Regions from separate parts of the Paenibacillus sp. FSL R7-269 genome, predicted to be linked through region 1. Evidence: riboswitches for the same ligand, from Rfam matches in the RefSeq annotation. Region 1 holds a riboswitch; the other holds the start of a gene.
What was found. A riboswitch is a leader RNA that binds a small molecule or an ion and turns the genes downstream of it on or off. The one in region 1 is predicted to bind cyclic di-AMP.
Positions count from the first base shown of each region.

Region 1 (3,415 bases):
TATCTGTGCTGCAGGCCAAGCTGGGGGAACGTATTGAATTGGTCCACAATTACATTCCAGTCCCTGAAGACACAGCGGAGCTCAAGCTGATCTATCATTCAGGCATCGCGAGTATCCTTTACCGCTTCGGGGATAACGGGGATTGGCAAGCTTTTGCAGAGAATATCGATGCTCTCTATCTGTCGGATGAAGGCGTGAACGGGGAGCCGGGGGAGATTGGCGGATTTACAGGCTTGTTCAATTTCATCGGCTCCGTGGATGCCCACCAGCATGACTCCTACGCTGATTTTGAGTACTATAGAGTTAAGAATTACTAACAGGAGTGGTGAATGGTTGTGAAGAAAAGTAGACAAACCCCCGTGCTGGTCGCGGTCTCTATCCTGCTCATTATTGTCAGCAGCCTGATCCCCTCGGCTCAGTCGGCTTGGCTGGGGGCGTTACAGACTCTTATGCTGGGAGCCGGATTGCTCGGCTGCTGTATGGCTTTTTGGCGGTTTGCCAAGGGCGGTAAGGGTGGTAAGGGCAAGAGCTGAGTTCTATGTACTGAACGGTTGGCGAAGACAGGATCGATGCATCGGATGGTTGAGCTATGTAAGGTGAGCCAAGCACTGCATGGATGCTGGTGCTGAGAATCAAGGACTAAGTCGCGGCGGATGCTGCGGCTTTTTTTGATAGAATCTATATGTTTTGGGATCCCCGCAAAGTACCTGAGTCATTTATCGAAGCTAAAGCCCCACTTTGAGGGGTCATTTTGTTTTGTAGGGGGACCCAGAGGCCCTTATTTTGTGAAAAAGACCGATTCTCTCCCCTTTGCGGACAGAGAGGACGTTAAAGGGCTGTGTGGAGACGGAAATGAGGCGGAATAGGTTAATTAAGCGCCTCTCAGTCCGCATGGCCTTCGGAATGGTCCCATTTGCCGAAATAGGGGATCTGTAGTCCGCATGGCTCACCATCCATCACCTTCTTCGACATCCGTACCCTAATCCCGCCACATCCAACTCGTTCCGCGGCTCTCATTCCTATAGCCCGCGTATCCCGCGTTATACCCAGTCTCATCCCGCCGAAGGACGATGGACCGCAGGCAAGGCAGAATGGGCGGCTGCCATCTGTTCGCGTATTCCTCTAAGCCGGGCCTTCAGCTCGAGGATGCTGCAATCCAGGATCTGGCTGATGTCGGGCAGGGGGAGCTGGATGCCGTACCATAAGGCACTGGCAACGTGATCGTCCCAATTAAGCAGGGTAGCAGCGCAGCGGCTATGATCCCGGGCGAGCACAGCACATTGGCGGATGCACTCTCTGTAGGCAGCCGCAGCAGCGCTGTCCCCTGAGAGGCTGCTCTTCAGCCATAGTGGATGGAGTGCCACGAAGGTGGCGGTGGTTGCTTGCTCGGCGCGGGCGCCTTTTTCCAGCAGAAGGCAGCTTAGCGCATAGACGGGACTGCTATATTGCCGGGTGTAGTGGTTGAATCCGGCAGCAGCGGCTGCCGTGGGCGATAAGGGGTCAGGCATGTGGTCACGTTCCTTTCTGAATCTATACTGTGCAATTCATTCCAGCGCGCAAAAAACCGCAGGCAGAGGAGGACCTCTGCCTGCGGTTGTGGATAACAGGCGTAAGACGCCTGGCACAAAAGCGTGGCGGATCAGGGCTCTCTCCTTACGCTTACGAGGTTAGCTGTCGGATTCGGACGGTGAGAGTCGCCCTACCTGCCGGAGACCTGCGCGTGGCATTCTCCTTCGGATTCACCCCAAGTCGGCCTGACGGCCGGATGGTTCCCCCGTTTTCCACATGACGGAAATTCAGCGTGCATGCATTGATTGTTTTCATGAATGCATTCATTTGCTTTCAACACGAATCATACTCTTTTCGGAGGGGGTTTGTAAAAATGGAAAAGAGTGCTATTCGCCTTTTTTTCAGCAAATGGCTGAATGGCTGTGCATAGGGAAGCTAAAACACCTATATGTAGCAGATTATCTGCCATTTATCTCGCTCAAGCGCTGTTTTTTATTTTTGGCAGAGATCACCACCACAGCGGAACCTTCTGATTCTTCCAGGCAATGATCCGCTTCACCTCACGAACGGTTCCTGTTGTAATCTCATAGTCGCTGCGCTGCGCTGCATGAAGGTCCAGGAAGTGCAGCATCCCTCCATAAGTCCCAACAGCCAGCAGCGTCTCATCCGGATTGATAGCTAACCCTGAAATAGTGCTTCCGGCATAATAACGCCACAGCTCCCGCCCCTCTGCATCAATGAGCCTTAAGTAGCCATAAGCGTCGCCAATGACAACACCCTCTTTCAGCGCTGCCGCTGCATACACCCGGGCTTCCTCGTTAACAAGCGGATATTCCTGGTCTGCCGGGAGTTTTCCTGCTACCACATCTTCAAGGGGAACGGCAAGGGTAACGCCATTATAGAAGTGGCAGGCATTGAACCATACGCTATGCTGGTCCTTCGTAAATATAGTATAGTGCGGGTAACTGGATTCCGGATTGAATAAGTGAACCTGCCCTGAAGTTATGTCATATAAAAGATGATCACTGCCCTGGCTGCCATAGGAAATCCATCTTCCATCCGGAGAGACGGCACCATGCGGCATGTCAATTTCAATGTGCTCTATCTCATCTGCTTTATATTCTTCGAGATCAGGATGCAGCAGATTCACCTCCCAGGGCTTCTCCTCCGATTGCTGGACCAGGAAAATTCCCTGGCTCATAACAAGCAATAACGCCCCGCCCCCGTTAAAAGGAATGACCTGCTCCAAGGGTAACGCCTGGTCCAGGCTGTCTATGTCCAAGACGGGAAAGTCCGGGTCCAGCGCTTGAATCGTTCCATTCAGCTCACGCCATGAGAGGGTTGCTACAACTGTGCCCTGAAGTGTGCTGTTCATGGATTGCATAATGGTAATCCCCTGAGTTCCGGCGAGCGCATAGAACTGATTATCAGGTGATGCCCCAACCAGGCTAAACTCGCCGAATACGGAAATAACATCCTTATGTACAACCACAACTGCATTCTTCTCCCAGGGGGTACCGGTACTGAATACCACAGCATCATCACTGATGAAATGGATACCGCGAATCGCCTGCATCTCCTTCTGAAAGTGGCCGGAGAGCGGCCACGTTGCCGCCGGCAATTGCGCCCGCAGCTCAGCCATCTCACCGTGCTCATTAGCTCCTCGAATCATCTTATAGATTTTGGCGGCGAGGGTCCCGCGTGTATCCTCTGCGGGTTCATTTCCCGCTTTGTCCCAGCCTTCAGTCAGTCCTTTATGTACGAATTGGTTAACGTCGCCCGCATAACGCTGCCCTTCTTCACGCCATTTGGCAGCCTGCTCATTTTGTAGCCAGTTCAATTGATCAGTCCTCCTGTTCCAGATATATATAAACATACATATTTTACATCAATGAATCGCAAAAAA
Region 1 is NZ_ASPS01000077.1:46,392-49,806, reverse strand. Features, by position in the region: gene C162_RS28295 (family 43 glycosylhydrolase) at 1-317, shown strand, start outside; gene C162_RS28290 (hypothetical protein) at 336-533, shown strand; gene C162_RS28280 (hypothetical protein) at 1,053-1,508, opposite strand; cyclic di-AMP (ydaO/yuaA leader) riboswitch at 1,643-1,812, opposite strand; gene C162_RS28275 (WD40 repeat domain-containing protein) at 2,018-3,349, opposite strand.

Region 2 (3,415 bases), on a different contig from region 1:
GCGGGTTGCATCCTTCTCAGGGATGAAGGCATGCTTGCAGCCCGGTACCTTGGCCGCAACGATTTTGCGGATTCGCTCTCCGGCATGATCCGGGTCGGTAAGAATAATTACACCCCGGCGCTCCATGGCCAGCTTGATCTTGGCAATGACCCTGCTATCCACTGCCGAACCCCCGGTTTCAATCGTATCGGCCTCAACCGCCCGCTTAACGGCAACAGTATCGCTTTTCCCTTCAACCACAATTAGCTCTTTAATCATAAATATTTTTACTCCTTACTCCAGAACGCAAAAAGAAGAGGATTCGCTCCCCTTCTTTTTGGCTAAAGAATGTATAAGTGATGAGCGGCAGCTCTCTGAAATTTCGTAAGTGCTTCCCTCACTATATCGTATTAACCGCTAATTTGCAAAAGACTTTACGTTTAGTTCAGCTCCGGCTTCACAGGTCCGATCACATAGAGTGTGCGCGACTTACGGCCGAAATTACGGGCATGGCTCAATGAATCGTAATAGACATCCACCTTGTTGCCTTTGATGGCACCGCCGGTATCCTCTGCTCGGCGAAACCCTAATCCTTCAATGTACACCCACCAGCCAATCGGTATAACACTAGGATCTACAGCTATAGTGCGGCCTTCCGTTACGCGTGTGCCGGAGGCAGTACGTGTTCCAATACCCGGTTCCTGCGACGAATACGCAGTCATGGATACGTTTTTGATCATTCTTTTGTACTCGAAATCCAGACCAGCCTTACTGGTAACATTGCTGACCCTTGCACTGGCTTTAGATGAGTTGGAGGTTGTTACAGGTTTGGAGACTTTGGCAGTAACTACGACGGGCTTAGGAAGCGGCTTGGTTCCAATGGCAATGACTTTGTCCTTGGTAACAGTCTGTACTTCCTTGCCGATCATGCGCATGGATGCCAGCTCGCCATCTTGATAGATCTTCTCGATGTGCTGAATCATTACGCCCGGCTTACCTGCCTGTGCCACTCTTACGGTTCCCTTGGTCAATGAGGGGTCTGCTGTCTTAATGACCCGGAAAGGCAAATTAGTTGTCCGTTGAACCACATGCTTGTTAATCCGGACAATTTTGATTTCCATGTCTGCAGATACTGCGGTTTCTAGCGAAGGGTAAATCTTGTCTAAGCCTTCCAGGCTATAGCCCAGCTTGTCGATGGCCTGACCAATAGTATCCTCGGTCGTAAATAACGTCTCGGTCTTTCCGTCTACGGTAAGAGCGAACTTCTGCGCAGTGTTAATCACGATACGGTCGCCGTCTTTTATTTCATCACTAAGGCCAATAGATAATTCATCATGCGCCTGCAGCGAAATCTGTTCCTTAGCCAGCATATCACTGAACAGCGTTTCCCGCGTCTCCAGTGTCTGTACCTGTCCGTCTATTACTAGGGTAATTTCTTTTTTGCTCTGACCGTGTACGTACAGCAGTATTAACAGTGCGATAACAATCGATGCCACACCGGCAAGTAAAACTACGCGGGGATTCACTTGCTTCAACCGTAATGCGAAAGACCTGCTGGATGATTGCGAATCATGGGATACCTCTGGTTGGAATACGCCCACTCTTTCCATCCTCCTTACATAGCCCCGTCGTCCAAGTTATATCAAGGTGACTGTATCACTTCTGACGAAACTAAGTTTGAGTTTGCAACAGGATACGCCCGCACTTGCTTCAGCGTTTCCTGCTCATGGATCGCCTGCTCGGCATAGTTACTCCGGAGATCTGTTATATAACAGTATGCCGGGAGCATTCTCATTATTCAAAACAAAAGAAGCCTAAAAAAGAGTTCTTAGAGGACTCTTTCGTGGCTTCCCGGTGTCGAATACGTCGGAATGCTTATGCACGAGGTTTCCTCTCTTACTTGCGCTTACGGGGTTAGCTGTCGGGTTCGGACATAAGAGAGACGCCCTATCTCAGGTCACCCGCTCACGGCGGTTGCCCTCAAATTCACCCCAAAGACCACGTAAAGAAATCAAATAATGCCTGCGGCAATTCTGTGCCAGTACTCTTGTACGTTCATGCGGCAGCGCATTATTGGTTCCCCCGTTCTCCATACGGAGACTCAGCGAGACGATCCATGAAATTAGTGACTGTCACAGTTACAACAGCTCACTGCACTGAAAAGATGATATCCTGTTTTGATACATGTTGTAAAGGACGATTCAACCACGTTTACGTAAAAAAATGATTAAAATATTGTAATAATCGGCCGTTTTTCAGTCAAAAAAGTTTAATACATCCGCTATACTTCATTTTTCACCGCTTTTACTCCCGTTTTCAGAGTATCCCAAATCGTTCCAGTGCGTTCGCATACGTAATTTCAGCCAATTCCTGTAATTCAATCCCTTTTATTGCCGCGGCCGCCTCCGCTACCAGCCTCACATGAGCGGTCTCATTTCGCTTGCCCCGGAAGGGGTGCGGAGTTAGATATGGGGAGTCGGTTTCGATCAGCAGCCGGTCTAGCGGAGTCTGGGCAAGCACCTCTTTGGGCACCCGGGCATTCTTGAACGTAATCGGTCCACCAAAAGAAAGATGGAATCCTAGTTCAAGACACATCTTGGCACTTTCCCAGCTGCCGGAGAAGGAGTGCATTACGCCGCCAACCTCGCCCGCCTTCTCCTCGCGGAGGATACGGATCACATCTTCATGAGCATCTCGGTTATGAATACAGATTGGCATCTTCAGCTCACGGGCCAGACCGATCTGCTTGCGGAATACATCATGCTGTACATCCTTAGGGGAGGTGTCCCAGTAGTAATCCAGCCCGATCTCACCGATGGCAACCACCTTGGGATGAGAGCATAAGGAGGCGATCCATTCCAGGTCTCCGTCCCTCATCGTGATGGCATCCTGGGGATGCCATCCTACGGCTGCAAAAATATAATCATATTTCTCGGCAAGCTGCATGGTCGTCGGTATCGTGTCCCGGTTAAAGCCAATGTTGATCATCTTGCTGACGCCGGCTTCCAGCGCTCTGGCAATGACCTCTTCGCGGTCTTCGTCGAATTGTGGAGCATCCAGATGGGTATGGGTGTCGAATAACTGCATTACATTACATCCTTTCGGCCTGTTGTGTTATCTATAATTCCAAGCTTGATCTGATTATTTGGCAAAAATCTCTGCGATGGACGGCGGCAACTGTGAAAGGGCTTTCTGCAGCCTGTCCTGTGGAAAATACAGATGGTATCTGCCGCGGTGAATACCGCTGATGGAGCGTACAATGTCCGATACCTCGGAGATTTCCCTCAGCCGCTCATGCTTGTCCAAAAGCAGGATCTGCTTGCTGTCAAAGCCCTCTCCCGGACGGAACACATCATAGGGAAGATCGGTGGGATAATCAATTTCCAGGTCATAATCGGGCCGGAGTCCCGCACCGGCGAAGCTGCGGCGGATTTCG
Region 2 is NZ_ASPS01000040.1:11,567-14,981, reverse strand. Features, by position in the region: gene rnmV (ribonuclease M5) at 1-258, opposite strand, end outside; gene C162_RS18575 (3D domain-containing protein) at 420-1,580, opposite strand; cyclic di-AMP (ydaO/yuaA leader) riboswitch at 1,868-2,096, opposite strand; gene C162_RS18570 (TatD family hydrolase) at 2,296-3,066, opposite strand; gene C162_RS18565 (HD domain-containing protein) at 3,121-3,415, opposite strand, start outside.
Region 2: another riboswitch for cyclic di-AMP. It lies ahead of C162_RS18575 (3D domain-containing protein); the one in region 1 lies ahead of C162_RS28280 (hypothetical protein).